DNA from 3 places in the Kitasatospora sp. NPDC058492 genome. Region 1 is predicted to be linked to each of the others. Evidence: riboswitches for the same ligand, from Rfam matches in the RefSeq annotation. Region 1 holds a riboswitch; each other region holds the start of a gene.
The links. Region 1 has a riboswitch for cyclic di-AMP ahead of ACFWPI_RS20410 (NlpC/P60 family protein). Riboswitches for the same ligand answer to the same signal wherever they lie in the genome.
Positions count from the first base shown of each region.

Region 2: it holds a riboswitch for cyclic di-AMP, as region 1 does, so the genes downstream of both, ACFWPI_RS38045 (transglycosylase family protein) here and ACFWPI_RS20410 (NlpC/P60 family protein) in region 1, are expected to answer to the same signal.
Region 3: it holds a riboswitch for cyclic di-AMP, as region 1 does, so the genes downstream of both, ACFWPI_RS16230 (peptidoglycan DD-metalloendopeptidase family protein) here and ACFWPI_RS20410 (NlpC/P60 family protein) in region 1, are expected to answer to the same signal.

Region 1 covers NZ_JBHXMU010000029.1:63,533-73,400, reverse strand. The annotation lists gene ACFWPI_RS20430 (glycosyltransferase family 4 protein) at 1-98, opposite strand, end outside; gene ACFWPI_RS20425 (glycosyltransferase 87 family protein) at 343-1,758, shown strand; gene ACFWPI_RS20420 (hypothetical protein) at 1,772-2,803, opposite strand; gene ACFWPI_RS20415 (NlpC/P60 family protein) at 2,992-4,038, opposite strand; gene ACFWPI_RS20410 (NlpC/P60 family protein) at 4,266-5,411, opposite strand; cyclic di-AMP (ydaO/yuaA leader) riboswitch at 5,422-5,571, opposite strand; gene ACFWPI_RS20405 (NlpC/P60 family protein) at 5,910-6,944, opposite strand; gene ACFWPI_RS20400 (NYN domain-containing protein) at 7,145-8,488, opposite strand; gene ACFWPI_RS20395 (hypothetical protein) at 8,759-9,022, opposite strand; gene ACFWPI_RS20390 (rhomboid family intramembrane serine protease) at 9,224-9,868, shown strand, end outside.
Region 2 covers NZ_JBHXMU010000105.1:6,852-16,719, reverse strand. The annotation lists gene mfd (transcription-repair coupling factor) at 128-3,781, shown strand; gene ACFWPI_RS38060 (MazG family protein) at 3,873-4,901, shown strand; gene ACFWPI_RS38055 (SDR family NAD(P)-dependent oxidoreductase) at 4,919-5,344, opposite strand; gene ACFWPI_RS38050 (cytochrome P450) at 5,620-6,927, shown strand; cyclic di-AMP (ydaO/yuaA leader) riboswitch at 7,138-7,305, shown strand; gene ACFWPI_RS38045 (transglycosylase family protein) at 7,311-8,228, shown strand; gene eno (phosphopyruvate hydratase) at 8,480-9,766, shown strand.
Region 3 covers NZ_JBHXMU010000021.1:33,893-43,760, reverse strand. The annotation lists gene ACFWPI_RS16260 (amino acid deaminase) at 1-25, opposite strand, end outside; gene ACFWPI_RS16255 (sugar kinase) at 152-1,255, shown strand; gene ACFWPI_RS16250 (IclR family transcriptional regulator) at 1,293-2,042, shown strand; gene ACFWPI_RS16245 (RidA family protein) at 2,069-2,494, shown strand; gene ACFWPI_RS16240 (MFS transporter) at 2,607-3,821, opposite strand; gene ACFWPI_RS16235 (DUF2470 domain-containing protein) at 4,001-4,720, shown strand; gene ACFWPI_RS16230 (peptidoglycan DD-metalloendopeptidase family protein) at 5,005-5,964, opposite strand; cyclic di-AMP (ydaO/yuaA leader) riboswitch at 5,967-6,149, opposite strand; gene ACFWPI_RS16225 (MFS transporter) at 6,462-7,994, shown strand; gene purB (adenylosuccinate lyase) at 8,019-9,449, opposite strand; gene ACFWPI_RS16215 (MarR family winged helix-turn-helix transcriptional regulator) at 9,599-9,868, opposite strand, start outside.

The DNA of each region.
Region 1 (9,868 bases):
CTCCCGGCGGGCTGACGTACAGCCATGTTGTGCACGAAGGCCTGGATGCCGCCGGGGCGGGGCGGGAAGTCGTTGGTGACGATCAAGGTTCGGTGCATTCAGGCCACGGCTCGCTTGTCGGGGGGTGCGCGGTGTACCGCTGGGTGATCCGTACGATAGGTCAACACCATGACCCGCCGGGAACGGATCCGCGCACGGCAACCGTTTCACCCCCGGGTCAGTCCTAGAACCTAGGCGGCCGGTGGCGGCCCGGCCCAGCGTGCCGTGCCCGCCCCTCCGACCGCCCGGGCGTCCGTCGCGCGGCGCCTCCGGTGGGACGTCCGAGACGAACGAGGGAGCGCAGTGGAGTTGGCCCCGGCCACCGAGTCCGGTACACCCAGCGGCGCCGCCGGCCCCGGCCCGACGCCGGCCGCCCGGCAGGAGCCGGCCCGTGCCCCCGGCCGCCCGTTCGGGGCGCTCGCCGCACTCGGCGCCACCTGGCTGGCCACCCGGACGGTGCTGGTGCTGCTGATGACCGGCGTGGTCAAGGGGCTCGGCGGGGACATCACCGCCGACGTCTGGATGATCTACCACGCCTGGTACGGCGTCCTGCAGACCGGCACCTTCCCGTTCGACGACGTGACCTGGCAGTACCCGCCCGGCGCGGCCCTGGTGATCCTGCTGCCGGGCCTGCTGCCCTGGTCGTACCTGGTCTCCTTCTGGGTGATCTGCGGGATCGCCGACGTCGCCGCCACCGCCCTGCTGGTCCGCACCGGACTGCGCCGGGGCCGGGCACTGACCGGCGCCTGGATGTGGGTGGTGGCCGTGCCGCTGCTCGGCCCGATGGTCTACAACCGGCTGGACATCATCGTCACCGCGATCGCCCTGGCCGGCCTGCTGGCGCTGATCCGCCGCCCGGCGATCGGCGGGATGCTGCTCGGCCTGGGCGGGATCATCAAGATCTGGCCGCTGCTCGCCCTGATCGGCACCCCCTCCGGCCGCCGCACCCGCCGCGCCTGGACGCTGGCCGCGGCCACCGCCGTCTCGGTGGGCTTCCTGCTCGCGGCCGGGATGAACGGCGCCTTCGGCTTCCTCGCCTTCCAGAAGGAGCGCGGCATCGAGGTGGAGTCGCTCGGCGCGCTGCCGCTGCACTTCGCCCGGCTCGCGGACGCCTGGGACGGCAAGGTCACCATGAACTACGGCTCCCCGGAGATGCTCGGGCCGTGGGTCCCCGTGATCAGCAAGGTGATGATGGCCGGCACCGTGCTGGGCTTCGCCTGGCTGCTGCTCTGGCGCTTCACCGCCAAGCGCCGCAACGCGGCCACCATGTACGACGCGGCGCTCAGCGCGCTGCTCATCTTCACCGTCACCAGCCGGGTGATCAGCCCGCAGTACCTGGTCTGGCTGATCGGCGTCGCCGCGGTCTGCCTGACCGTGCGCGGCAGCAGCCAGCGGCCGGTGGCCCTGCTGATCCTGCTCGCCTGCCCGCTGACGCTGGCCGAGTTCCCGCTGATGTTCAGCCGGATCCTCGCCAGCGAGCCCTGGGGCGTCACCGTGCTCAGCCTGCGCAACCTGCTGCTGCTGGCCGCCACCGTGCTCTCCTGCATCCGGCTCTGGCGTGCCACCCGCGGCCCGGCACAGCTCCCGGCGACGGTGGTGCTGGCCAAGCCCGAGGCGGTGCCCGCCGGCGCCTACCCGGTGCGCCCCGGCATCGCCTACGAGCAGGACCTGCTGGACGGCATCGACCGGCCCGGCACCCCGGCCAGGCAGCGGCGCTGAACGACGCGCGCCTTCAACTGCGCAGCGCGGCCACCTCGGCCAGCCAGAGCCGGGTGAACTCGGCCAGGCCGACGCCCGGTCCGGCCCGGAGCAGCCGGTCGAGCCGGCGGTCCCGGTCCTCCCCCTGCCCGTCGGCCGCGCCGACCGCCCGGTAGAACGCCACGAGCCGCTCGGGCCCGTAGCGCCGGGCGATCAGCTCGCAGGCGAGCCAGGCCTGCTCGTAGGCCTGGGCGATGCCGTCGGCGCCCGCGGTGAAGTCCCGGTCGGCGGGCAGCGCGGCGGGCAGCCGGCCGGCGGCGACGTCCCGGGCCAGCTCGGGGGCGATCTGCTGCGGGCGCCGGCCGGAGCCCCGGTAGGCGGTCCAGTCGGCGACGCCCTCGGAGAGCCAGAGCGGTGTCCAGGCCCGGGTGTCGGCCCTGGTCGCGACGTGGGTGGCCTCGTGGGTGACGACCACCTGCCGGCCGAAGTCGCTGAGCCGCCCGAACGTCCCGGGGTTGACCAGCACCCGGTCGGCGGGGGTGTGCCAGGGCGCGCCGGGGGCGGCCGAGGTGACCGCCGCCATGCCCGTCCAGCCCGCCGGGTCGACCTCCAGCAGCCGGGCGAACTGCTCTGCGGTGGCGGGCACTTCGAGCAGCAGGCGGCCCGCCCAGCCGGTGCCCCAGGCCTCGCTCACGGCGGGCACGGCCCGGTCCGCCACCGCGACCAGGCCGGCCGGGTCGGGTCCGTCGGCCAGGCCCAGCACCAGGCAGTGCGCGCCCGCCGCGGACCGGGCGGAGCCGAGGTCCCAGAGCGCCGGGGGCCCGCTCGCGCTCTCCTCCCGGTCGACCCGCCAGCTGCCGCCGGCCCGGACCAGGTCGATCCGGCGCGGGTACACCACCGGGTAGTCGTCGTACCCGGTGATCCGGACCGCCAGGTCGGCGGCGGCCGTGAGCCGCTCCGACCCGGCGTCCGCGCCGAGCACCAGGTTGCGGTAGCCGGCCTCGATCGCCGCCGGTCCGGACCAGGAGGGCAGCGCCCGGGCCCGCGCGTCCAGCAGCGCGGCCACCTCGGCCCGCCGGTCCGCCGCCCACCGGCCCGACGCCCGCCCGGCCGCCGAGGGGGCCGCCGGGGCGGCCGGCGGCAGCGACAGCTGGGCCAGCCCGCCGGCCGCGAGCAGCAGCGCACCGCGCCGGGACAGCGTCCGGCGGGCGCCGCCTATCGGGTGGGGGGCGTCGGGGTCGGACGGTGCCGGGCTCAGAGCCGGACCACCCCCGCGACCGGCATCGCGTTGACGCTCTCGTAGCGGACCCTGGCGCCCGGGTAGGGGGCGTGCACGATCACCCCGCCGCCGGCGTACATCCCGACGTGGTGCATGTCCCGGTAGAAGATCACCAGGTCTCCCGGCCGCGCTTCGGAGAGGCTGACCCGCTGCCCGGCGTACGCCTGGGCCTGCGAGGTACGCGGCAGGGTCACTCCGGCCTGCCGCCAGCTGTAGTACATCAGACCGGAGCAGTCGAAGGCGCGGGGCCCGGTGGATCCGTAGAGGTAGGGCGAGCCGATCATCCGCACCGCGGCGGCCAGTGCGGCCGCCCCGCGCTCGGAGGCGGGCGGGGCCGTGCCGAGGTCCAGCCGGTCGGTGCCCCGGGTGGCGCGCTGCTCGGCCTCCTGGGCGTCCTGGGCGGCCATCCGGGCCCGCTCGGCGACGCCCAGGCTGTTCAGCAGCCGCTGGGCCTTGGTGAGCCGCTGCTGGATCTGCTGCTTGCTGTCGGCGAGCGAGCGGCGGGCCTGGTCGAGTTCGGCGAGCTTGCCGGCGGTCTCGGTGCGGCGCTGGTCGAGCCGGCGCTGGCGGGTGGCCAGTTCGTGCAGGGTCTCCTGCTGCCGCTCGGCGGCCTGGTCGAGGGTGCGGGCCCGGGACAGGTAGCCCTCCGGGTCGGTGGAGAGCATCAGCTGGACGGTCTGGGCCATGCCGCCGCCGCGGTACTCGGCGCCGGCCACGGTGGCGAGGTCGCCGCGCAACTGGTTGAGCTGGTCCTGGGCGACGGCGATCTCGCCCTGGAGGACGGTCGTCTCGCCCTGGAGGCGCTGCTGCGTCTCCAGGGCGGCGTTGTACTTCTCGGACGCCTGCTCGGCCTCGCCGTAGAGCTGTTCCACCTGCGCCTTGACGTCCTTGCGGGTGGGCGTGTCCGGCGCGGCGGGGGCGGCCTGGGCGCTGCCGCCCGCCGTCACGCCCAGGGCGGTGGTGGCGGCCGCGGTCAGCACCAGCGCACGGGCGAGCAGTTGGGGACGACGGTGCACGGGCATGGCGGCAGCGGCTCCGATCCGGCGGTGGGGCCCCGCCGCCGCACCAACGCGGGCGGCCCTGGAAGCGGAGTCCGGTGGCAGACGTTAGCGAGTCCGGGCAACCGAGTCCAAACCCCTGCCAACCCGAATATTTGACCCGTAATCGGACATCAGTCCGAGGCGCCGGAAAAGCCGCAGGCCCGGCCTTCCGTGGTGGAAGGCCGGGCCTGGGAGGGCCTGCGCGGGGATCAGACCCGCACGATGGAGGTCAGCGGCATGTTGCCGACCGCCTCGTAGCGGACCGACGCACCGGGCTTGGGCGCGTGCAGCACCTGGCCGTTGCCGGCGTAGATGCCGACGTGGTGGGCGTCCCCGTAGAAGATCAGCAGGTCGCCGGGCTGGGCCTGGGAGAGGTCGGTGCCGATCCGGGTACCGGCGTGGGCCTGCTCCTGCGAGGTGCGCGGCAGCGCCACGTCGACCTGGTTGAACGCCCAGACCATCAGGCCCGAGCAGTCGAAGGAGCCGGGGCCGGAGGCGCCGTAGACGTACGGGCTGCCGATCTTGGAGGCGGCGATGGACAGCGCCGCGGCGCCGCGCGAGCTGCCGGCGCTCGGCTTGGTGACCGGCGCGGCGGGGGCCTGCGACGCGCTCAGGTCGGTGCGGCTGTTGTCGCGGGAGGAGCGGTCGGCGGCCTGCTGGGCCGCCGCCTGCTGCTGGGCGGCCTTCGCGGCGGCGTCGGCCTTCGCCTTGGCCTCGGCGGCGGCCTTCTCCTCGGCCGCGCGGATCGCCTGGCGCTCCTGCTCGGACAGGGTGTTGAAGAGGTCCTGCGCGGCCTTGAGCTTGCCCTGGACCTCGTCCTTGGCGCTCTTCAGCTGCTGGGTGGTGGTCTCCATCTCGGCGAGCTTGCCCTGGGCCTCGGAGCGCACCTGGTCGAGCTTGCGCTGCTCGTCCTGGAGCTGCTTGAGCTGGCCCTTCTGGGTGCCGCCGGCCTGGTTCAGCGTGTCGGCCTGGCTCAGGAAGGTGTCCGGGCTGGCGGAGAACATCAGCTGGACGGTCTGCGATATGCCGCCGTTGCGGTACTGCTCGCCGGCGATCTCGGCCAGGCCGCCCTGAAGGTCGGTCACCTGCCCCTGCTGCCGCGCCACCTGGTCCTGGAGGTCGGTGACCTGCTTCTGCAGCTGCTGCTGCTTCTCCTGGGCGGCGTTGAGCTTCTCGGTCGCGACCTCGGCCTGCTCGTTGAGCTGGTCGACCTGCTCCTTGACCTGGTCCTTGGTCGGCTGCGGGTCGGCGTGGGCGCCGGACTGCGCGGACAGCGCGACGGCCGCGGCGGCGAAGCCGGTCATGATCGAGACCCGGGTGCGACTAGCGGGCTTGGGACGACGATGGGACGCCACGAAGGCGGACTCCTTCTTCCTACGCCGTCTACCGGGTGAGCTGACGGGTTCGGGCCGGAAGCGTGCCCTACGACGCCTCACGGCCGTTCCACCGGCCGACCTGGCGCCGATTCACCCCGGAGGAACGTGGTTCCCCGGCTCCGTTCGACAGCACCCCCGACTGCTGGGCTCCCCGTCGGGCAGGCACTGGGCCCGCCCCGCTGCGTCACGAACTCGACGGAAACCACCGCCGTCACCCTGGCTGGGCGATCGGGAGTGCGGTGGTTCGGGGCACGACCCTAGTAACTGAACCGTGATCCGTTCAAATCCTTGTCAGAAAAAAGACGGAAGAAGACCAAAGTTCTTTTGTGAATATGACACATAGTGATCACCGCCGTACGCAAAGCTGATCAGTCTTCACCGGGGACTCGCGCGGCGGACAAAACCCGAACGCCACCCCCGGCCGGAGGGTGGCGTGGATCACAGGCCCGGACGGGGCCCTTCGGGCGTGTCGGACCGTCAGACCCGGCGGATCGTGTTGATCGGCATCGCGTCGACCTTCATCACCTTCACCACGTCGCCGGTGTGCGGCGCGTGCACCACCATGCCGTTGCCGATGTACATCCCGACGTGGTGCCGGTCGGGGCCGTAGATGACCAGGTCGCCCGGCTGGGCCTGGTCCAGCGTGACCTTGGTGCCGACGTTGCCCTGCTCCTGCGAGGTACGCGGCAGCGAGACGCCGGCCTGGCCGTACGCCCAGACCATCAGGCCCGAGCAGTCGAAGGTGGTCGAGCCGGTGGCGCCCCACACGTACGGCGAGCCCTGCTTGCTCATCGCCTTGGCGACGGCCACGCCCGCGTAGCCGCCGGCCTGCGGGAGGCTGCCGAGGTCGGCGCGGTCGCTGCCGCGCGAGGCGCGGTCGTCCTGCTGCTGCTGGGCCCGCAGCGCGGCGCGGTCGGAGGCGCTGAGCGAGTTCAGCAGGTCCTGCGCGGCCTTGAGCTTCTGGTTGACGTCCGTCTTGGCCTGGTTCAGGTCCTTGGTGGTGGAGTCGAGCGAGGCCAGGACGGCGGCGGCCTCGGACTTCTCCTGGTCCAGCCGGCGCTGCTGGTCCAGCAGCCCCTTGAGCGCCTCGGACTCGCTGGCACTGGCCTGCTGGGCGCTGGACGCCTTCTCCAGGTAGCCGGACGGGTCCGAGGAGAGCATCAGCTGGACGGACGGGTCGATGCCGCCGGTGCGGTACTGCTCGCCCGCCACGCCGGCCAGGCCGGTCTGGAGCTGGGTCATCTCGTCCTGGCTGCGGGCCACCTTGTCCTGCAGCTGGTCGGACTGCTTGCGGAGCTGGTCGGCCCGCTCCTTGGCGCCGTTGTACTTCTCCGCCGCCTGCTCCTGGTCCTGCTGGAGCTGGTCGATCTGCGCCTTGACGTCGCTCTTGCTGGGCTGGGGCGCGGCGTGCGCGGCGACCTGCGCGGAGAGGGCGACCGCGGTCGCCGCGGCAGCGGTGAGCACGGAGACCCGGGCGCGGCTCGGCTGCTTGGGACGGCGGTGGGAGGCCAAGGGAATTGCTCCTTCTTCCATCGGCCTCACCCGATCAGGTGAGAATCCGGAAAATAGGTTTGACGCCACACCCTAGGGAAGATCCACGGGTTTTGCCACTCCCCCGAAGGCGTGAACTCCACTTCCCCCGCAGGCTTCACCGGATGTGCACACCGCCGCAAACCGGGCGCTGACCAGGCGTCATTCCGTCGCGGCAGCCGTCAGGGCCGCGCCAGCCGGTTCAGCAGCAGAACGGAGGCCACGGGGCGCGCGCCCGCCTTCCGCACGCCCTCCGCGACCTCCCGGTCGGTGGACACCACCACCACCGGACGCCCCTGCGGCTCGGCCCGCACCAGACGGCGGATCAGCTCGTCCGCGGTCTCGCCGGTCCGGCTGAACCGCACCCGCACCCCCCGCGGTGGCGCCATGATCACCGGAACGTCCAGGTCCTGCCCGTCGAACACGCAGGTGACCTCCGCCTGCGTGCGCTGGGCCAGCATCGCCAGCCCGCCCAGCAGCCGGATCCGCTGCTGCTCCAGCGGCAGCGTCGGATAGCCCGTCTTGGTCACGTTGTAGCCGTCCACCACCAGGTGCACCTGCGGGATCGCCAGCAACTGGTCCAGCAGCGCCGGATCGTCGTCGGCCAGACCGCGCCGGGCCACGTCGTGCGGCGAGGCCGCCCCCGGCACCACCGCCTCCACCAGGTCCCCCGGCCGGATCTGGGAGACCGGCAGCGCCAGCTCCCGCTGGAGCCCCTGCGCCGACTGCAGCACCGTGTCCAGCAGCAGCCGCAGCCGCATGTCCTCGACGCTGCGGCCCTCGCGGGCCGACCGGCGGCCCTGCTCGGCCGCCGTCTCCAGCTCGCCGACCCGGTGCCGCAGCCGCCGCGCCTCGGACTCCGCGGCGCCGCGCTCGGCAGCCGCCTGCGCCCTCGCGGCCTCCAGCTCGGCGGTCAGCCGCCTGGTCTCGGCCTGCGCCCGGCGGGTGTCGCTCTCCAGCGAGCGCACCTTCTTCCGCAGCGACTCGGCCTCCCGGCGGACGTCCTCGGACTCCGCACGCTGCCGCTCCAGGTCCGCCCGGGCGGCGGACCGCAGCTCGGCGAGCTCCGCCTGCAGCTTCTCCACCAGCCGGGTGGCCTCGGCGGCCGCGCCCTCGGCGCCGGCCCGCTCGGCCTCCTCCCCGGCCTCGGCCACCAGCCGGCTCCAGCCGGCCGACCGCACCAGGTAGGCGGCGGCCGCGACGTCCATCGGATCGGCGGCGCCCGGGACGCTGCCCGACTCCAACGCCTTCACCAGGTCCGGCTGGCCCAGCCTCAGCCGCTCCGCTATCCGCACCCGGAACGCCGGCTCCGACTCCAGCGCCGCGGCCAGCGCCGTGGCCGCGTACTTGGCCCGCCGGGCCGGGGTGAACTTGACGTACTGGCGCAGGCTCTGCGGGAGCTCGCCGGGCGGCAGCCCGCCGAGCGCGTCCGAGGCCAGGCCGACCACGCGCCGGCGCACGCCCTCGGGCAGCGGCCGGTCCAGCTTCTCGGCAGCACGCTCCGCCACCGCCTCGCCGGAGCCCACCGCCTCATCGGAACCCGCCGCCTCGCCGACGGCCGCGGGCCCGGACGGGGCCGCGTCGGCGGCCTGCGCCTGCGCGGCGGCAGCAGGCTGAAGCCCCTGCGCTTCGGCGGGCTCCCTCGCTGCGTCCACCACGTCCTCGGCTCCGATCCTGGTCCTACGGGGTCACGGCCCGCGGCCGCCGCCCTGTCGTCACGCTCCGTGCGTCCTGTCTGTATTGTCCCAGCGCGGCGGGCAGGCGCGCCGCGCACCCGCCCCCCGCGCCGTCGGGCGTCAACCCTGCTCGGCGGAGGCCTCCGCGCTCTCGGCGCCCGGACGGGCCACCAGCTCGACCTGGTCCACGGCGTTGCACCAGCGGCAGCGCACCGACTCGATCGTCTCGCTCAGCACCTCGGTCTCCTCGACCTTGGACTCGCCGGCCAGGTCGAAGTGCAGGAACTCGGTGACCCGCGCGGTGCGGGTCACGTCGAAGCGGGTGAGGTTTCCGCACAGGGTGCAGCGCCAGCGCGTCTCGGCGGTCAGGGCGGGGACGGTCATCGGGGGTCCTCTCGGGTGGTCCCTGGGTGGGCTAGGCGCTCCCCCCGGGGCCCCGGCGTCGGCGGCGGGAGGCGGGATTGCCCGCCCCAAGCCTATTGCCTGAGGCAACCATCCCGGCCACCAGTCAGGAGAACGAGCGGGCTAGTCCACCTGCCGTACAAGGCCGTGTCACACGCCCGACACGGAGGGATGCTTGGCCGCATGGCACTGACGGCCCCCGGGCACACCGACGCGTGGGGCGAACGCCCGTCCGTGCCTGCCCCGGCGGTCACCTACGCCCTGATCGCGGTCAACACCCTGGTGTTCCTGCTGGGCCCGGCCGCCGGGCTCAATCCGCTGTACGGCACCGGCCAGTCCCGGCTCTGCGCGGAGCAGCGGTACGAGCAGCGCTGGGGCGTCATCCCCGCCGAGGTGCTGGCCGGCCGCCCGCTGACCGCCGAGCAGCTGGCCCAGGCCCCCGACCCGGCCCCGGGCTGCCCGGCCGCGCCCACCCCGGCCAAGCACCCGGCGCTGTCCGTCCTCACCGGGCTCTTCGTGCACGCGGGCTGGCTGCACCTGCTGGGCAACCTGCTCTTCCTCCACGTCTTCGGCCCCACCGTCGAACAGCGGCTGGGCCGGGCCCGGTTCGCCCTCTTCTACCTGGCCGCCGGCAGTCTGGCCACGTACGGCTTCGCCCTCGCCGAGGCGCACTCCCCGGGCTCCACCCGGGTGCTGATCGGAGCCTCCGGCGCGATCTCCGCCGTCCTCGGCGCCTACCTGCGCTTCCATCCGCGCGCCCGGGTGACGACGCTCGTCCCGCTGTTGCTGTTCCTGCCGCTGCGCTTCCCGGCCTGGCTGGTGCTCGGC
Region 2 (9,868 bases), on a different contig from region 1:
TGTGCGTCCGTGCCGCGGCGTAGGCTGGATACCCCCGGCCGCTCGGCGTGCCGGGCCGTTCGCGTTGCCCCGGCAGGCCTCTGCCGCCCGGAGGCAGCACCAGCCACGGGACGAAGAAGAGACCCTGATGAGTCTGACCGGACTGCTCGATGTCGTCGCGCGGGACTCGGCGCTCGCCGAGGCCATCGAGGCGGCGACCGCCACCGGAGCCGCGGCCGGCGGCCGCCGCCACCTGGACCTGGTCGGACCGCCCGCCGCCCGGCCGTTCGCCATCGCCGCGCTCGCCCGCGCGCTGGCCGGCCAGGCCGCCGGCGAGCGGGGCCGTCCGGTGCTCGCCGTCACCGCGACCGGCCGGGAGGCCGAGGACCTCGCCGCCTCGCTGCGCTCGCTGCTGCCGCCGGACGCGGTCGCCGAGTACCCGGCCTGGGAGACCCTGCCGCACGAGCGGCTGTCGCCCCGCTCGGACACCGTCGGGCGCCGGCTGGCCGTGCTGCGCCGGATCGTGCACCCGCGGGCGGACGACCCGGCGGCCGGCCCGGTGCAGGTGGTCGTCGCGCCGGTCCGCTCGGTGCTCCAGCCGCAGGTCAAGGGGCTGGCCGAGCTGGAGCCGGTGGCCGTCCAGCGCGGCGAGTCGCACGACCTGGAGGAGGTCGCCCGGCGGCTCTCCGCCGCCGCCTACGCGCGCGTCGAACTGGTCGAGAAGCGCGGCGAGTTCGCCGTCCGCGGCGGCATCCTGGACGTCTTCCCGCCGACCGAGGAGCACCCGCTGCGGGTGGAGTTCTGGGGCGACGACGTCGAGGAGATCCGCTACTTCAAGGTCGCCGACCAGCGCTCGCTGGAGATCGCCCAGCACGGCCTGTGGGCGCCGCCCTGCCGTGAGCTGCTGCTCACCGACGAGGTGCGGGCGCGGGCCGCCGAGCTGGCCGCCGCGCACCCCGGGCTGGCCGAGATCCTGGACAAGATCGCCGAGGGCATCGCGGTCGAGGGCATGGAGTCGCTGGCGCCCGTCCTGGTGGACGACATGGAACTGCTGATGGACGTGCTGCCGCTCGGCTCGGTCGCCGTGGTCTGCGACCCCGAGCGGGTCCGCACCCGGGCCTCCGACCTGGTGGCGACCAGCCAGGAGTTCCTGCACGCCTCCTGGGTGGCGGCCGCGGCCGGCGGGGACCGGCCGATCGACCTGGAGACCATCGACGTCTCCGCCGCCTCGCTGCGCTCGCTCGCCGAGGTGCGCGAGCACGCCGCCGAGATCGGCCTGCCCTGGTGGTCGGTCAGCCCGTTCGCGACCAGCGAGTCCACCGTGAACGAGGTGCTTGCCCGCGGCGGAGCCGCTGACTGGCACGGCGACGCCAACACGCTCACCCTCGGCATGCACGCCGTCGAGGCCTACCGGGGCGACACCGCCCGGGCGATCGCCGACGCCAAGGAGCGGCTGGCCGCCGACTGGCGGGTCGTGATGGTGACGGAGGGCCACGGGCCCGCCTCCCGGCTCGCCGAGGTGCTCGGCAACGAGGGCATCCCGGCCCGGCTGGTCGCCGACCTCGCCGAGGCGCCCACCCGGGACGTCGTCTACGTCTCCTGCGGCTCGATCGAGCACGGCTTCGTCGACGAGGCCCTGAAACTCACGGTCATCACCGAGACCGACCTGTCCGGCCAGAAGTCCTCCACCAAGGACATGCGCCGGATGCCGTCCAGGCGCCGCAACGCGATCGACCCGCTGGCCCTGGCCGCCGGCGACTACGTCGTCCACGAGGCGCACGGCGTCGGCCGGTACGTCGAGATGGTGCAGCGCACCGTCCAGGGCGCCACCCGCGAGTACCTGGTGCTGGAGTACGCCCCGGCCAAGCGCGGCCACCCCGGCGACCGGCTGTTCGTGCCGACCGACCAGCTCGACCAGGTCACCAAGTACGTCGGCGGCGAGGCCCCGACGCTGCACCGGCTCGGCGGCGCGGACTGGGCGAAGACCAAGCAGCGGGCCAAGAAGGCGGTCAAGGAGATCGCCGCCGACCTGATCAAGCTGTACTCGGCCCGGATGGCCGCCCCCGGCCACACCTTCGGCCCGGACACCCCCTGGCAGCGCGAGCTGGAGGACGCCTTCCCGTACGCGGAGACGCCGGACCAGCTGACCACCATCGCCGAGGTCAAGTCCGACATGGAGAAGTCCGTCCCGATGGACCGGCTGATCTGCGGCGACGTCGGCTACGGCAAGACCGAGATCGCGGTGCGCGCCGCGTTCAAGGCGGTGCAGGACGGCAAGCAGGTGGCGGTGCTGGTGCCGACCACGCTGCTGGTGCAGCAGCACTTCTCCACCTTCGCCGAGCGGTACGCCAACTTCCCGGTGTCGGTGAAGGCGCTCTCCCGGTTCCAGAGCGACAGCGAGGCCAAGGCCGTGCTGGAGGGCCTGTTCGAGGGCTCGGTGGACGTCGTCATCGGCACCCACCGGCTGTTCTCCTCCGAGACCAGGTTCAAGGACCTCGGCCTGGTCATCGTCGACGAGGAGCAGCGCTTCGGCGTCGAGCACAAGGAGCAGCTGAAGAAGCTGCGCGCCAACGTCGACGTGCTCACCATGTCCGCGACGCCGATCCCGCGCACCCTGGAGATGGCCGTCACCGGCATCCGCGAGATGTCCACCATCACCACCCCGCCGGAGGAGCGGCACCCGGTGCTGACCTTCGTCGGCCCCTACGACGAGAAGCAGATCTCGGCCGCGATCCGTCGCGAACTCCTGCGCGAGGGGCAGGTGTTCTACATCCACAACCGGGTGGAGTCGATCGACAAGGCGGCCGCCCGGCTCAAGGACCTCGTCCCCGAGGCGCGGATCGCCACCGCGCACGGGCAGATGGGGGAGAACCAGCTGGAGAAGGTCGTCGTCGACTTCTGGGAGAAGGAGTTCGACGTCCTGGTGTCGACCACGATCGTGGAGTCCGGCATCGACATCTCCAACGCCAACACCCTGATCGTCGAGCGCGGGGACACCTTCGGCCTCTCCCAGCTGCACCAGCTGCGCGGCCGGGTCGGCCGGGGCCGCGAGCGCGGCTACGCGTACATGCTGTACCCACCGGAGAAGCCGCTCACCGAGACCGCGCACGAGCGCCTGGCCACCATCGCCCAGCACACCGAGATGGGCGCCGGCATGTACGTGGCGATGAAGGACCTGGAGATCCGCGGCGCCGGCAACCTGCTCGGCGGCGAGCAGTCCGGGCACATCGCGGGCGTCGGCTTCGACCTCTACATGCGGATGGTCGGCGAGGCGGTGGCCGAGTTCCGCGAGTCGCTGGCGAACGGCGGCGAGCCGGAGGAGGAGCCGCTGGAGGTGAAGATCGAGCTGCCGGTCGACGCGCACGTGCCGCACGACTACGCGCCCGGCGAGCGGCTGCGGCTGCAGGCGTACCGCTCGATCGCGGCGGTCAACTCGGAGGCGGACATCCAGCAGGTCCGGGGCGAGCTCGTCGACCGCTACGGCAAGCTGCCCGAGCCGGTGGAGAACCTGCTGCTGGTCGCGGCGCTGCGGCTGTACGCCCGGCGGTGCGGCATCGCGGACATCACCCTCCAGGGGGCCAACGTCCGGTTCGGGCCGGTGGAGCTGCGGGAGTCCCAGCAGCTGCGGCTGAACCGGCTCTACCCGCGCAGCCAGGTCAAGGCGGCCGCCCAGCAGCTGCTGGTGCCGCGGCCGAGCACCGGGCGGATCGGCGGCAAGCCGCTGGTCGGGCGGGAGCTGCTGGGCTGGTGCAGCGAGTTCCTGTCGGCGATGTTCGACGACCTGGCGGGGTCGAAGAAGTAGCGCCCGCGAGGCCCGGCGGGAGGGGCGGGTCCCGTCGGGCCCGCCGCCCGCCCCGTCCCCGTCCCGGGCGGGCGGCGGGTAGGTTCGGGGTGTGACGACGAATGTTCCGGACGCGAAGCTGATCCTGCTGACGACCACCCACCGGGTGGCCCCCGGATTGCTGGCGTGGCCGGCGTGGGAGGCACTGCGGTCGGCGGGGCGGGTGCTGGCGGCGGACGCGGGGCATCCGCAGGTGGCGGCGGTGCGGCAGGCCGGGGTGGAGGTCGAGGTCGTGGCGGCGGGGTCGGCGCCGGCGCTGGCGCGGCTGCTGACCGGGCAGCCGGGCGGGGCCGGGCCGACGGTGTGGCTGGGCAGCCCGGACGGGGATCCGGGGCTGACGGACGCGCTGGCGCGGCTGGCGGTGGAGCACGCCGGTGAGGTGCCGGAGATCGAGGTGCTGCCGGGGTCGTACGACCTGCCGGGGGCGCGGCTGCTGGACCTGGTGTCGGTGATGGACCGGCTGCGCTCGCCGGGCGGTTGCCCGTGGGACGCCGAGCAGACGCACGAGAGCCTGGTGAAGTACCTGGTCGAGGAGGCGTACGAGCTGGTCGAGGCGATCGAGGAGGGGGACCGGGAGACGCTGCGCGAGGAGTTGGGCGACGTGCTGCTCCAGGTGTTCTTCCACTCCCGGATCGCCGAGGAGCACCCGGAGGAGGCGTTCTCGATCGACGACGTGGCCGGTGACATCGTCGAGAAGCTGATGTACCGGCACCCGCACGTGTTCGGGGACGTCGAGGCGGAGGGCGCCGCCGAGGTGGAGGCGAACTGGGAGCAGCTGAAGGCGGCCGAGAAGGCGGACCGGGAGTCGGTGCTGGACGGCGTGCCGGCCGGGCTGCCGTCGCTGGCGTACGCGGCGAAGCTGGTGTCTCGGGTGCGCCGGGCGGGCTTCGCGGGCGTGCCGGACGAGCCGTACGCGCTGCCGGCGGAGCTGACGGCGCAGTCGGCGGGCCGGCTGCTGCTGGCGGTGGCCCAGCGGGCGCACGACGCCGGGGTGGACGTGGACGCGGCGCTGCGCTCGGCCGCGCGCGGTTACCGGGACGCGGTGCGCGCGGCCGAGGGCCTCAAGCCGGTCGGCGAGTAGCGGGCCCGGGCGGGGCCTCAGGCGGCGGTGGCGGTGTTCTCGATCGGCCGCCGCTGCCGGGGGACGACTTCGCCGATGGCCTCGCCGACGAGGGCGAGGAGTTCGGCGAGGCGTTCGAGGTCGAGGCGGGCGGGCAGTTCGGCGAGGGAGACGATCCGCTCGCCGTCGGGGCCGGCGACGCAGAACAGGTCGATGGGGCCGAGGTGCTTCTCGGCGGTGTCGACGAGGGCGGCGATGTCGCTGGGGCGGCGGATGTCGCCGCCGACGCCGACGACGGGGCAGCCCGGCCGGTCGAGTTCGGTGGCGAGGTCCTCGGCGACGCCGGCCCGCTGGTCGGCGATCAGCACTCCGGCGGCTCCGGCGGCGGCGAACCGGCGGGCGAGCTCGGCTCCCGATCCGCCGTCGAGTACCGCGATGACGACGACTGACCCGCTGACCCGCATGGTCTGCTCCTCCCTGTGGGCGACACCGCACCGGCGCCCACGATTTCTGCGGAGGATCGTAGGCAGGTCCTGACCCTCCGCAACAGGGATTACCCCTCAGGTGACCAGGGTCACGCCCGCCGCCCGGCCAAGAGCTGTCCAAGAGCTGTCCACGGACCGTCCACGAGGCGTCCACGGAGCGTTGGCGGGCCGTCCGCCGGGTGTCGACGATCCGGCTCCGCCGGTCGCGGCCGCCGGAGGCGGTGCGGCCCCGACCCACCGGATACGGTCGACGCATGCCAGTGCAGCCCGACCCCGCCGCCCCGCAGCTCTTCACCTGGGAGTTCGCCACCGATCCGTACCCCGCCTACGCCTGGTTGCGCGAGCACGCCCCGGTGCACCGCACGACGCTGCCGAGCGGGGTGGAGGCCTGGTTGGTGACCCGCTACGCGGACGCGCGGCAGGCGCTGGCGGACAGCAGGCTGTCGAAGAACCCGGCGCACCACAGCGAGCAGGCGCACCGCACCGGGCGGGTGGGAATTCCGGGGGAGCGCCAGGCGGACTTGATGACGCATCTGCTGAACATCGACCCGCCGGACCACACCCGGCTGCGCCGGCTGGTGTCGAAGGCGTTCACGCCGCGCCGGGTGGCGGAGTTCGAGCCGCGGGTGCAGCAGCTCACGGACCGGCTGATCGACGGCTTCGCGCAGCGCGGTTCGGCGGACCTGATCCACGAGTTCGCGTTCCCGCTCCCCATCTACGCGATCTGCGACCTGCTGGGCGTGCCGGCCGAGGACCAGGACGACTTCCGGGACTGGGCCGGGATGATGCTGCGACACACGAAGCCGGGCCACGGAGGCGGCCAACGCGGCGGCGTGGGGCGGGCGGTGAAGCGGATGCGGGCGTACCTGCTGGAGCTGATCCACCGCAAGCGGGCGGATCCGGGCGAGGACCTGATCTCGGGCCTGATCCGGGCGAGCGACCACGGCGAGCACCTGAACGAGAACGAGGCCGCCGCGATGGCGTTCATCCTCCTGTTCGCGGGGTTCGAGACGACCGTCAACCTGATCGGCAACGGCACGTACGCGCTGCTGCGCAACCCGGAGCAGCGCAGGCTGCTGCAGGAGTCGGTGGTGCGCGGCGAGACGGCGCTGCTGGACACCGGGATCGAGGAACTCCTGCGCTACGACGGGCCGGTGGAGATGGCGACGTGGCGCTTCGCGACGCGGCCGCTGTCGATCGGCGGGGTGGACATCCCGGTGGGCGATCCGGTGCTGGTGGTGCTGGCCGCGGCGGATCGCGATCCGGCCAGGTTCGCGGACGAGAACACCCTGGACCTGGCCCGCACGGACAATCCGCACCTGGGTTTCGGCCACGGGATCCACTACTGCATCGGCGCCCCGCTGGCCCGCCTGGAGGGGCGGAGCGCACTGACCACGCTGCTTTCCCGGCTGCCGGACCTGCGGCTCGTGGAAAACCCGGAGGACCTGCGCTGGCGGGGCGGCCTGATCATGCGTGGCCTGCGGGAACTCCCGGTCGAATTCACTCCGGAGGCCCGCTCTCCGCACGCGCCGGTCACGCCGGCCGACGCTCCGACACGCTGACGGCGCGTCTCCGGCGGGTCGTGGAGCCGGGTCTGAACCCGCATTAATCCGGACATACCGCCGCCGTTGGTAGGCGATTGACCACGCGCCGTAATTTGTGTGTGATATCGGTGATATGAGCTTGTTATTGGTCTGATGATCTGTCTACTCTCCCTGGAGTTCGCAGCTGCGGACCTCGTGCGCGGAACGCCGAATCCTGCCCGCCGCGTCACGGGAAACCGACCAGACCCTGGGCAGGGGCGGGGGAACCAGGTTTGTTGCCGTTCCCCAACGGCTTGGGGTGAAGCCGCCCGAGCGGAATCGTTTCCGCTTTCGGCGGCCGGGCCACCTCCCGGTCCGAACCCGACAGCTCACCTCGCAGGCGTGCGGAGAGGGACCTCGTCATGCTGTTCGTTGGAACTGGCCGCCACCGTCGTCGCACCCAGACCGAGAAGGCCATCGCCGTCGCCGGTGTGGCCGGCGTCGGACTCGCGATGCCGCTCCTCACCGCCACCGGCGCCTCCGCCGCCCCGGCCTCCACCTGGGACGCCGTCGCCCAGTGCGAGAGCGGCGGCAACTGGAGCATCAACACCGGCAACGGCTTCTCCGGCGGCCTGCAGTTCACGCCCAGCACCTGGAAGGCGTACGGCGGCACCTCCTACGCCCCGCAGGCCAACCAGGCCAGCAAGGCGCAGCAGATCTCGGTCGCCGAGAAGGTGCTGGCCTCGCAGGGCCCGGGCGCCTGGCCCGTCTGCTCCCAGAAGGCCGGTCTGAGCAAGGGCGGCGCCCCGGCCTCCGTGGACACCTCCACGGACGCCAAGCCCGCCAAGCAGTCCGCCGCCAAGCCGACCCAGCAGGCGCAGACCCCGAAGCCCGCCCAGCAGCCGGTCCAGCAGGCCGCCCCGAAGCCGGCCGCCCAGCAGCCCGTCCAGCAGGCCCCGCAGCAGACGCAGCCGCAGACCCAGGGCTTCTCCGGCAAGGCCGGCTGGGACGCCGACGCGAAGGTGTACTGGTACCAGAACAACGGCGCCTGGTACTGGACCAGCCACCAGAGCGTCTACCAGCAGTACGCGGGCCAGCCCGCCGCCCAGCCGCAGTACGCGCCCCGCGCCGCGCAGCCCGCGCAGTCCGCCCCGGCCGCGCAGCCCGCCGCCGCGCAGGGCGGTCACGACTACACCGTCCGGGCCGGCGACACGCTGTCGACGATCGCCGCCGCCCAGGGCGTGTCCGGCGGCTGGCAGTCGGTGTACGACGGCAACCGCGGCACCGTCGGCGGCAACCCCAACCTGATCATGCCCGGCCAGGTGCTGCACCTCGGCTGAGCGGCCCGCGCCCTGCGGGCGAAGGGGGACGGGCGCCGTCCCCCTTCGCCCGCATTCCCCCGTATTCGCCCGCTTCGATCAGGCAAGCAGGTGAACTACTGGTGGGTAGCGGGGCCACACGCTGAGACGGGACCGAGGCCAGCGCGGCCCCGGGGGCCGGGGCGGTTAGGCTCTGGTCGTAACGACTCCGCAATCGTCCCGCCGGCAGCACCCAACGTCAGCCGGACCCTGCTTCCGCAAGGAGATGCCTCGTGCCGTCCATCGATGTCGTCGTAGCCCGTGAGATTCTCGACTCGCGTGGCAACCCCACGGTCGAGGTCGAGGTCGGCCTCGACGACGGCAGCACCGGTCGTGCCGCTGTCCCGTCGGGTGCCTCCACCGGCGCCTTCGAGGCGCTGGAGCTGCGCGACGGTGACAAGAACCGTTACTTCGGCAAGGGCGTGGAGAAGGCCGTCCTGGCCGTCATCGAGCAGATCGGCCCGGAGCTGGTCGGCTACGACGCCACCGAGCAGCGCCTGATCGACCAGGCCATGCTCGACCTGGACGCCACCCCGGACAAGTCCTCGCTCGGCGCCAACGCGATCCTGGGCGTCTCGCTGGCCGTGGCGCACGCCGCCTCCGAGGCCAGCGACCTGCCGCTGTTCCGCTACCTGGGCGGCCCGAACGCGCACGTGCTGCCCGTTCCGATGATGAACATCCTCAACGGCGGTTCGCACGCGGACTCCAACGTCGACATCCAGGAGTTCATGATCGCCCCGATCGGCGCGGAGTCCTTCTCCGAGGCCGTCCGCTGGGGCGTCGAGGTCTACCACACCCTCAAGGGCGTGCTGAAGGAGCGCGGCCTGTCCACCGGCCTCGGCGACGAGGGCGGCTTCGCGCCGAACCTGGACAGCAACCGCGAGGCCCTGGACCTCATCACCGAGGCCATCCAGAAGGCCGGCTACGTGCCCGGCCGCGACATCGCGCTCGCCCTGGACGTCGCCGCGTCCGAGTTCTACGAGGACGGCGCCTACCAGTTCGAGGGCAAGGCCATCTCCGCCGCCGAGCTCATCGAGTACTACGCCGAGCTGGTCGACGCCTACCCGCTGGTCTCCATCGAGGACCCGCTGGACGAGTCGGACTGGGACGGCTGGAAGGCCATGACCGTCAAGCTGGGCGACAAGGTCCAGCTGGTCGGCGACGACCTGTTCGTCACCAACCCGGCCCGCCTGGCCAGGGGCATCGAGACCGGCACCGCCAACGCGCTGCTGGTGAAGGTGAACCAGATCGGCTCGCTGACCGAGACCCTGGACGCCGTCGAGCTGGCCCAGCGCAACGGCTACCGCTGCATGATGTCGCACCGCTCCGGCGAGACCGAGGACGTCACCATCGCCGACCTGGCCGTCGCCACCAACTGCGGCCAGATCAAGACCGGCGCCCCGGCCCGCTCCGAGCGCGTCGCCAAGTACAACCAGCTGCTGCGCATCGAGGAGATCCTCGACGACGCCGCCGAGTACGCCGGCCGCGGCGCCTTCCCGCGCTTCCGTTCCGCGGAGTAGCAAGCACAGCCGCTCCTCGGAGCGGCGAGCACGGTCGCTCCGCCGACCGGTGAGCACGCCTGACCGGTGCCCCGCCGTTCACCCCGTAGGGTGGACGGCGGG
Region 3 (9,868 bases), on a different contig from region 1:
CGATGCTTGCGAAGGTCTGCTCCACCGTCTTCCTCCATCTGCCGTGTTGCAACATGTGCAATGAGGGTTGCACATGTTGGCATGACGGTTCTAGCATCGGCGCCGGATCACGGTCAACGGAACGGCCGCCGCAGACGGAGGAGCCCAGCAGATGCCGCGACAGGACACCCCGGGCCCGGCCCGCCCCGGTCCTTCCCCGACGGCCGTGTGCGTGGGCGAGTCCATGGCGGTGCTGCTGCCGGACCGGCCGGGCCCGCTGGAGGCCGTGGAGAACTTCCGGCTGTCGGTCGGCGGCGCGGAGTCCAACGTGGCCGGCGCACTGGCCGCGCTCGGCGTGCCGACCGCCTGGATCAGCCGGGTCGGCGACGACGGCTTCGGCCGCCGGCTGCTCGCCGAGGTCGCCGCCCGCGGCGTGGACGTCTCGGCGGTCGCCGTCGACCCGCACCGCCCCACCGGCCTGTACCTCAAGGAGGTCGGCGGCGCCACCGGCCACCACCACGACCTCGGCCCCGGCCGCAGCCGGCTGCACTACCACCGGCGCGGCTCCGCGGCCGCCGCGCTCTCCCCCGCCCTGCTGGCCGACCCGGCGGCCGTCCGGCTGCTGTCCGGCGCCCGCCTGCTGCACCTGTCCGGCATCACCGCCGCGCTCTCCGACGACTGCCTGGCGCTGCTGCGCGCCCTGCTCGCCGACCGCCGCCCGGAGCGGACCGTCAGCTTCGACCTCAACTGGCGCCCCGCACTCTGGCACGACCGCGACCCGGCCGTCCTGCCGCCGCTGCTGGACGCCGCCGACCTGCTGCTGATCGGCGCCGACGAGGCCGAGGCCGCGTTCGGCACCGGGGAGCCGGTCGCGCTGCGCCGCCGCTTCGCCTCCCCGGCCACCGTGGTGGTCAAGGACGCCGCCCGGCTGGTCACCGCCCTGGAGCGGGACGGCACGTCGGTGAGCGAACCGGCCCTGGCCGTCGAGGTGGTCGAGGCCACCGGCGCGGGCGACGCCTTCGCCGCCGGCTACCTGGCCGGCACCGTCCGCGGTTTGGACCAGCGCCGCCGGCTGCGGCTCGGCCACCTGAGCGCCGCCTGCGCGCTGACCGCCCACGGCGACCAGGCCGAACTGCCGCCCGCCGCCGTGGTGGCCGCGCTGCTCGACGCCTCGCCCGCCGACTGGGCCGCCACCCGGGTCTCGGTGGAGGGCATCACCGGCCCGGCCGTCCCCGCGGACCGGTCCCGCGACACCCGGCGGGCCCGGGCACAATGAGCACCAACCCGAGCCCGAACGACCCCGGCGGAGCACGATGAGCCAGACCGTCACCCGCGCCCTGCGCCTGCTCGCCGAACTCGGCGAGGGCGAGCGCTCCCTCGACCAGCTGGCCGAGGTGCTCGGCGTCCACAAGACGACCGTGCTCCGACTGCTCCAGAGCCTGGAGGAGGAACGGTTCGTCTACCGTGACGCCGCCTACCGCTACCACCTGGGCGCCGGCCTGTTCGCCCTCTCCGGCCTCGCCCTGGAACAGCGCGGCGTCCGCCGGATCGCCGCCCCGCACCTGGCCGAGCTGAACGCCACCACCGGCCAGACCGTGCACCTGGCCGCGTACGAGGGCGGCGAGGTCGTCTACATCGACAAGTTCGACTCCCGGCACCCGGTCAGGATGTACTCCCGGATCGGCCTGCGCGCCGCCCTGCACAGCGCCGCCGTCTCCAAGGTGCTGCTCGCCGACCTGCCGCTGCCCGAACGCCGCCGGGTGGCCGCCGGGATCGACTTCACCCCGCACACCCCGCGCACCCTCAGCACGCCCGAGGCGCTGCTCGCCGAGCTGGAGAAGGTCGCCGTCCAGGGCTGGGCGCAGGACCACGCCGAGCACGAGGCGTTCATCAACTGCGTGGCCGCCCCGATCCGGGACGCCAGCGGCCGGGTCGTCGCCGCCGCGTCCATCTCCGTCCCGGACGTCGTCCTCCCCTACGAGCAGGTGCTGGACCTCCTCCCGCAGCTGCTCGCCACCACCCGCGCCATCTCGGCCGACTGCGGTCGCCCGGACCACAACTGATCAACCGTCAGACCGTAAGGAACCTCATGAACGAGCAGCACCCGACCAACGGCAAGACCGAGATCCGCACCGACGGCGCCCCCGCCCCCGCCTGGATGTTCTCCCAGGGCGTCCGCAAGGGCCCGATCCTCCAGGTCTCCGGCCAGGGCCCGCAGGACCCGGCGACCGGCGAGTACCTGTACCACGGCGACGTGAAGGCGCAGACCCGGCGCACGCTGGAGAACGTCAAGGCGATCGTCGAGGCCGGCGGCGCCACCATCGAGGACGTGGTGATGTTCCGGGTCTACCTCACCAAGCGGGCGGACTTCCCGCTGATGAACGAGGTGTACGCCGAGTTCATCGACGAGAACATCAAGCCCGGCGGCGTGAAGCCCTGCCGCACCACGATCTTCGTCGAGCTGCCGCAGGAGCCGATGCTGGTCGAGATCGACGCCCAGGCCGTCGTCGCCTGAAACACCGTCGAGCAGCCCGACCACCGCAAGGGCCCGGACGCACGCCAGGCGTCCGGGCCCTGTGCCGTCCCCTCGTTCACCTCCCCGCGGGCACGCCCTGCTCGGCCGGAGCTCACCGCCCCACGGGCACACCCTGCTCGGCCGGGGCACCCGAGCGCGCCACGACCCGCCCCTCGCCCGCCGCGCCGCGCCGGTCCAGCGCCGCCGCGAACACCGTCACCCCGAGGGCGACCGCGGTGAGCAGCCCGCCCACCCAGTTCGGCGCGTCGTAGCCGAGGCCGCCGGAGATGACCAGTCCGCCGAGCCAGGCGGCCAGCGCGTTGCCCAGGTTGAACGCGGCGATGTTGGCGGCCGAGGCCAGCGTCGGCGCGCCCGCCGCCTGGTCCATGACCCGTTTCTGCAGCGGCGCGACGGTCGCGAAGCCGAACAGCCCGATCAGCGGGATGAGGACGATCGCGGCCGGCTTGCTGTGCGCGGCGAAGGTGAAGGCGAACAGCAGCACCGCGAGCACCGCGAGGATCACGGTGAGGCTGCGCATCAGCGCGCGGTCGGCGAACCAGCCGCCCAGCAGGTTGCCGACGAACAGGCCGACGCCGAACAGGAAGAGCAGCCAGGTGACGCTGCTCGGGGCGAAGCCCGCCAGTTCGGTCATCATCGGCGTGATGTAGGTGAACATCGCGAAGATGCCGCCCCAGCCGAGCACGGTCATGGCGAGCGCGAGCCAGAGCCGCAGGGTCCGGAAGACGGCCAGTTCGGGGCCGAGACGGGCGGCGCCGGTCCGCGGCTGGACGGGCACCAGCGCCGCGATTCCGGCGAGGCCGAGCAGGCCGAGCCCGGCGACGACGTAGAACGTGGAGCGCCAGCCGAAGTGCTGGCCGAGCAGGGTGCCCATCGGGACGCCCAGCACGTTGGCGGCGGTGAGGCCGGTGAACATCAGGGCGATGGCGCCGGCCCGCTTGTGCGGGGCGACCAGGTCGGCGGCGACGACCGAGCCGATGCCGAAGAACGCGCCGTGCGCGAAGGCGCTGACGATCCGCCCGACCATCAGCAGCCCGAAGGCGGGGGCGACGGCCGCGATCAGGTTGCCCACCACGAACAGGCCCATCAGCGTCAGCAGCATGCCCTTGCGGGGGGCGCGGGTGCCGAGGATGGTGAGCAGCGGGCCGCCGACCACGACGCCGAGCGCGTAGCCGGAGATCAGCAGACCGGCGGTGGGGATGGCGACCGAGAAGTCGCCGGCGACCTCGGGCAGCAGGCCCATGATCACGAACTCGGTGGTGCCGATACCGAAGGCGCTGATCGCCAGCGCCAGGAGCGCGAGGGGCATGAGGGACCGCTTTCCAGAGAGAACCGTTGCGCATGCAACTACCAGCGTCGACAATACGAGACATTCGCAGGTACTTGCAAGCGCTTTCTATCCCCGACGGCAGCGACCCCGACCACGCCACTTGCCACACCCCCGAGCGGAGATTAGGTTAGGCTCACCTAACTAACTGGAGGTCCGTCATGAGCCTGCCCGCCGGCGACGCCGAGGTGCCCGAACCCACCACCGCCGAGCGGGTCCAGAGCCTGCTCAGCGCGACCTCCTCGCTCACCGTCCGCGCCTGCGGCGAGCACCACGACCTCGACACCCCGGTCTCCGTCCACGGCTCCCGGCTGCGCCTGCGCGCCCCGCTGGGCGACCCGCTCGCCACCGCCGCCGCCCGCGCCACCGACGGACTCGCCGTCGTCCTGGACGTCACCGACATCTCCCCCGTCGCCGTCCGCGACCGGATCCGCGCCCGCCTCACCCTGGCCGGCCGACTGCACCTGGCCCACCTCGCCGACGACGGCCTCAGCGTCCACCTGCGCGTGGACGTCGCCCACGCCGTCCTCTCCACCCCGTACGGCACCGGCGCACTCACCGCCGGCGACCTCGCCCACGCCGCACCCGACCCGCTGGCCCGCTACGAGGCCGCCATGCTCACCCACCTCGCCGACGACCACGCCGACGCCCTCGCCGTCCTCACCCGGCTGCTCGACCCGGACCTGCTCGCCCAGCACCCGGAGGTCCGCCCGCTCGCCCTGGACCGCCACGGCCTGGTCCTGCGCCTGGACCACCCGCACGGCCACCGCGACGTCCGCCTGGTCTTCCCCGAACCGGCCGCCGACACCGAGGACTTCGGGCAGCGGATGCACGAGCTGCTGACCGCCGCCCAGCACGGGCTGCCCGCCCACCGGATCTGAACCGGCCCACCAACGCGCCTGACGTATCGTCAACTTGCCCCGAGGGCACCCGAAAAGGTCCGGAAACGACAGCGGCCGGCCCGGCTCGTGAGAGAAGTCTCGCGAGCCGGGCCGGCCTGGGCGTGTCCCGCGCCCATGTCCACTGCTGCGGCGATCACCCGGTCGAGCGGTCACCCGACATGACCATCCCGGGTGGTCGATTCGCCCCGTAGCAGCGGTGGTTCCTCACCCGACGCATCCGACACATCCGGTGCATCCGGTGCATCCGGTGCATCCGGCACGGGTCAGAGCGCGACGCCGTGGGCCCGCAGGTAGGCGACCGGGTTGATGTCCGAGCCGTACTCCGAGCCGTTGCGGATCTCGAAGTGCAGGTGCGGGCCGGTCACGTTGCCGGTCGCGCCGGAGAGGCCGATCTGCTGTCCGGCCTTGACGGCCTGACCGATCTTCACACCGATCGAGGAGAGGTGCGCGTACTCGGCGAAGTGGCCGTCGGCGAGCTTGATCTCGACCTCGTTGCCGTAGGCGCCGCCGTTGCCGGCCTTCACCACGACGCCGTTGCCGACGGCGCGCAGCGGGGTGCCGGTGGAGGCGACGAAGTCCTGGCCGGTGTGGTGGCCGGAGGCCCACATCGAGCCGGCCACGCCGTAGGCGGTGCCCAGCTTCGGGCTGGCCAGCGGGGCGACGAAGGCCGAGGCGGCGGCGACCGGCACGGCGGTGACCGCGGTGGTCGGCGCGGCGGTCTGCAGCTGGGTCTGGAGCTGGGCGGACGGCTTGGCCGCCTCGGTCCGGACCTCCAGCTGGGCCTGCGGCTTGGCGGCGGTGGTGGCCGGCGCGGCGTCCTGGGCGGACGGCTGGGCGGGCTTCGCCGGGGCGGCGGGCTTGGCCGGGGCGGCCGGGCCGGCGATCACGAGCTGCTGACCGGGGAAGATCAGGTCCGGGTTGCCGCCGACGACCTCGCGGTTGTGGTCGTACAGCGCCTGCCAGCCGCCCTCGACGTGCTGGGCGTCGGCGATCCGGGACAGGGTGTCGCCGCTGACGACGCGGTAGCTCTCCTGCGACGGGGCCTGGGCCTGGTCGGCGGGAGCGGCGGCCGGGGCGGCGGTGACGGCGGCGGCCGGCGCGGGGTAGGCCTGGGCGCTCATCGCGGTGACGAGCGGCAGGGCGAAGGAGACACCGGTGACGGCGGTGGCGATCCCGATGCGGGCGGCGCGGGGCAGGGCGATACGACGAGCCTGTGCAGGCATGGAATTTTCCTCTCCGACGCCTGCGAGGTGAGCTGTCGGGTTCGGGCTGGAGTTGCCCGGCCGCACATGCGGCTTCACCCCTAGCCGGCCCTGGATCCGGGTACGCGAAAGCGTGCCGTTTCCGGTCCGGCGACTTACCTGTGGGTCCCCCGCTCCTGCCGTACAGAGTTCGGTGCGAGCCACCGGGCAGCGGCAGGATTCGGCGTTCCACCCGGTGGATCCGTCCGGACTGGCCGGGCGGTCGCTGAACTAAAACCCATCCGTTCGGGTGAAGCAATGTCGATCACTTGAACCGGCAACAACCCCCCGAGCTGCGGTGACCCTCCGAATGATCGGCTGCACCGTACGTGCACAATCCATTCACCCGGCGCCACTGATCCACGACGCTGCGCCGATTCCGCCACCGCTGCGCACCCACCCGCTCACGCACCGCGCACCCACCGACACACCCCCCGGTGACCCTTGTCACGTACGCCCCACGGGCGCAGGATCGGCCCGTGGCCACCTCCGAAGCAGGAACACTGCGCCTGGGCACCTCGCGGGGACGCTGGGTCCTCCTCGCGACGGTGCTCGGCTCCAGCATGGCGATGCTCGACGGCACCGTGGTGAACGTCGCGCTGCCCCGCATCGGCACCGATCTCGGCGCCTCCCTCGCGTCCCTGCAGTGGACGCTCAACGCCTATCTGCTCACCCTGGCCGGACTGATCCTGCTCGGCGGCGCGCTCGGCGACCGGTACGGCCGGCGCCGGGTCTTCCTGATCGGCGTGCTCTGGTTCGCCGCCGCCTCCGCGGCCTGCGCCGCCGCCCCCACCATCCACGTGCTGATCGCCGCCCGCGCCGTCCAGGGCATCGGCGGGGCGCTGCTCACCCCCGGCTCGCTCGCCATGCTGCAAGCCGTCTTCCACCCGGACGACCGCTCGGCGGCGGTCGGCCTGTGGTCGGGCCTCGGCGGGGTGTCGGCCGCGGTCGGCCCCTTCCTCGGCGGCTGGCTGGTGGACGGCCCCGGCTGGCGGTGGATCTTCCTGCTGAACCTGCCGCTCGCGGCCGCCGTGGTCGCGGTCACCTCCCGGTTCGTCCCCGAGAGCCGGAACGAGAGCGCCGTCGGCCGCTTCGACGTGCTCGGCGCGCTGCTCGCCGCGCTCGCCCTCGGCGCGATCACCTACGCGCTGACCGCCGCCGGAGAGGGCCTGTCCCCCGCGGTCTGGCTCACCGGCGCGATCGGCCTGCTGCTCGGCGCGGCCTTCATCGCGGTCGAGCGCCGCGCCGCCGAGCCGATGCTGCCGCTCGGCCTCTTCTCCTCCCGGCTGTTCACCGCCGTCAACCTGGTCACCCTCTGCGTCTACGCGGCGTTCAGCGGGGTGTTCTTCCTGCTGGTGGTGCAGTTGCAGATCGTCTCCGGCTTCTCCCCGCTGGTCTCCGGCCTCGCCCTGGTCCCGATCACCGTGCTGATGCTGACCCTGTCGGCGCGCGCCGGGCGGCTGGGCAAGCGGATCGGCCCCCGGATCCCGCTCACCGTCGGTCCGCTGCTGTGCGCCGCCGGGGTGCTGCTGATGCTGCGCACCGGCCCCGGCTCCTCCTACTGGGCGGACGTGCTGCCCGCCGTCACGGTGCTGGGCTGCGGGATGACCCTGCTGGTCGCGCCGCTGACGGCGACGGTGCTGGCCGCCGTCGAGGTCCGGCACGCGGGCATCGCCAGCGGCGTCAACAACGCCGCCGCCCGCGCGGCCGGGCTGCTCGCGGTCGCCGCGCTGCCCTCGCTCGCCGGGCTGAGCGGCGACGCCTACCGGGTGCCGTCCGCGGTGGACTCCGCCTTCCGCACCGCGATGCTGATCTGCGCCGGGCTGCTGGTCACCGGCGGGCTGACGGCCTTCGCCACCGTCCGCGGCAACGTGCTCGCGCCGGTGGACCGCCCGGTGGCCGAGCCGGACTGCGAGTGGGCCTGCGGCACCACCCCACCACTCGACCCGGGCCACGTCCACACGGACGAGGGCCCCGCCACCGGATCGGCGGCAGGGCCCTCAGCCGGCTGACGAATCGTCAGGAAGTACTGCCCGTCAGAGAATGTCGGCCGGCGCGTACTTGGCGGCCTCCGGGTAGGCGGCGGCGACGGCCTCCACCTGGCGGACCACCTCGGCGACCTGGGCGCCGGCCGCACCGGTGAAGGAGAGCCGGTCGGCCAGCAGCGCGTCCAGCCCGGCCCGGTCCAGCGGGATCCGCTCGTCGGCGGCCAACCGGTCCAGCAGCTCGTTCTCGCGGGCGCCCGCACGCATCGCCAGCGCGGAGGCGACGGCGTGCTCCTTGATGACCTCGTGCCCGGTCTCCCGGCCGACGCCCGCGCGCACCGCGCCCATCAGCACCTTGGTGGTGGCGAGGAACGGCAGGTAGCGGTCCAGCTCGGCCTCGATCACGGCGGGGAAGGCGCCGAACTCGTCGAGGACGGTCAGGAAGGTCTCCAGCAGGCCGTCGAAGGCGAAGAAGGCGTCCGGCAGCGCGACCCGGCGCACCACCGAGCAGGAGACGTCACCCTCGTTCCACTGGTCGCCGGCCAGCTCGCCGGTCATCGAGGCGTAGCCGCGCAGGATGACGGCCAGGCCGTTGACGCGCTCGCAGGAGCGGGTGTTCATCTTGTGCGGCATCGCCGAGGAGCCGACCTGGCCCTCCTTGAAGCCCTCCGTCACCAGCTCGTGGCCGGCCATCAGACGGATGGTCTTGGCCAGGCTGGACGGCGCGGCGGCCAGCTGGACGAGGGCGGTGAGCACCTCGAAGTCCAGCGAGCGCGGGTAGACCTGGCCGACGCTGATGAACACGTTGTCGAAGCCGAGGTGCCCGGCGACCCGGCGCTCCAGCTCGGCGAGCTTGTCGGTGTCGCCACCGAGCAGGTCCAGCATGTCCTGGGCGGTACCGACCGGGCCCTTGATCCCGCGCAGCGGGTAGCGGGCGATCAGCTCCTCCAGGCGGCGGAAGGCGACCAGCAGCTCGTCGGTGATCGACGCGAAGCGCTTGCCCAGGGTGGTGGCCTGCGCGGCCACGTTGTGCGAGCGGCCGGCCATGACCAGCTCGGAGTGCTGGGCGGCCAGGCGGGCCAGCCGGACCAGCACGGCCACCGTACGGTCGCGCACGTGCTCCAGCGACTGGCGGATCTGCAGCTGCTCGACGTTCTCGGTCAGATCCCGGGAGGTCATGCCCTTGTGGATCTGCTCGTGGCCGGCGAGTTCGCTGAACTCCTCGATGCGGGCCTTCACGTCGTGGCGGGTGACCCGCTCACGGGCGGCGATCGAGCCGAGGTCGACCTGGTCGATCACCCGCTCGTAGTCGGCGACGGCGTTCGCCGGTACCTCGACACCGAGGTCCTGCTGGGCCTTCAGGACGGCGAGCCACAGGTGGCGCTCAAGGACCACCTTGTGCTCGGGGGACCACAGCTGGGCCAGGGTCGCCGAGGCGTACCGGGAGGCCAGGACATTGGGGATCTGGGGCTTCGCGCTCACGCTTCGCAAGCCTAACAGCCGAGGTCAGCCGGAACGTCGGCGCATCGGGCGGCTACGGCCCGGGCCGGAGCGGACGGCTCCGGCCGGGCCCGCCCGACGGCTCCCGCCGGGCGCGGCGCGGTCCGTTACCGGGCGGCTCACTGCGCGGCTTACTGCGCGGCGCCGGCCCGGCCGGCCAGCACCGGCAGGACCTGCCCGCAGATAGAGTGCAGCGCGATCCGCTGCTCGTCGGTCATCGCCTCGAACGCCTGGTGGGTGCGGGCCATCTCGCCGCGGATGCGGTTCAGGATCTCCCGGCCCTCGTCCGTGATCACGACGATCTTCACCCGGCGGTCGCCGGCGGCGGCCTCCCGGTGGGCCAGGCGCAGCGTCTCCAGCCGGTCCACGATCCCGGTGACGTTGGAGGCGTCACAGCCCAG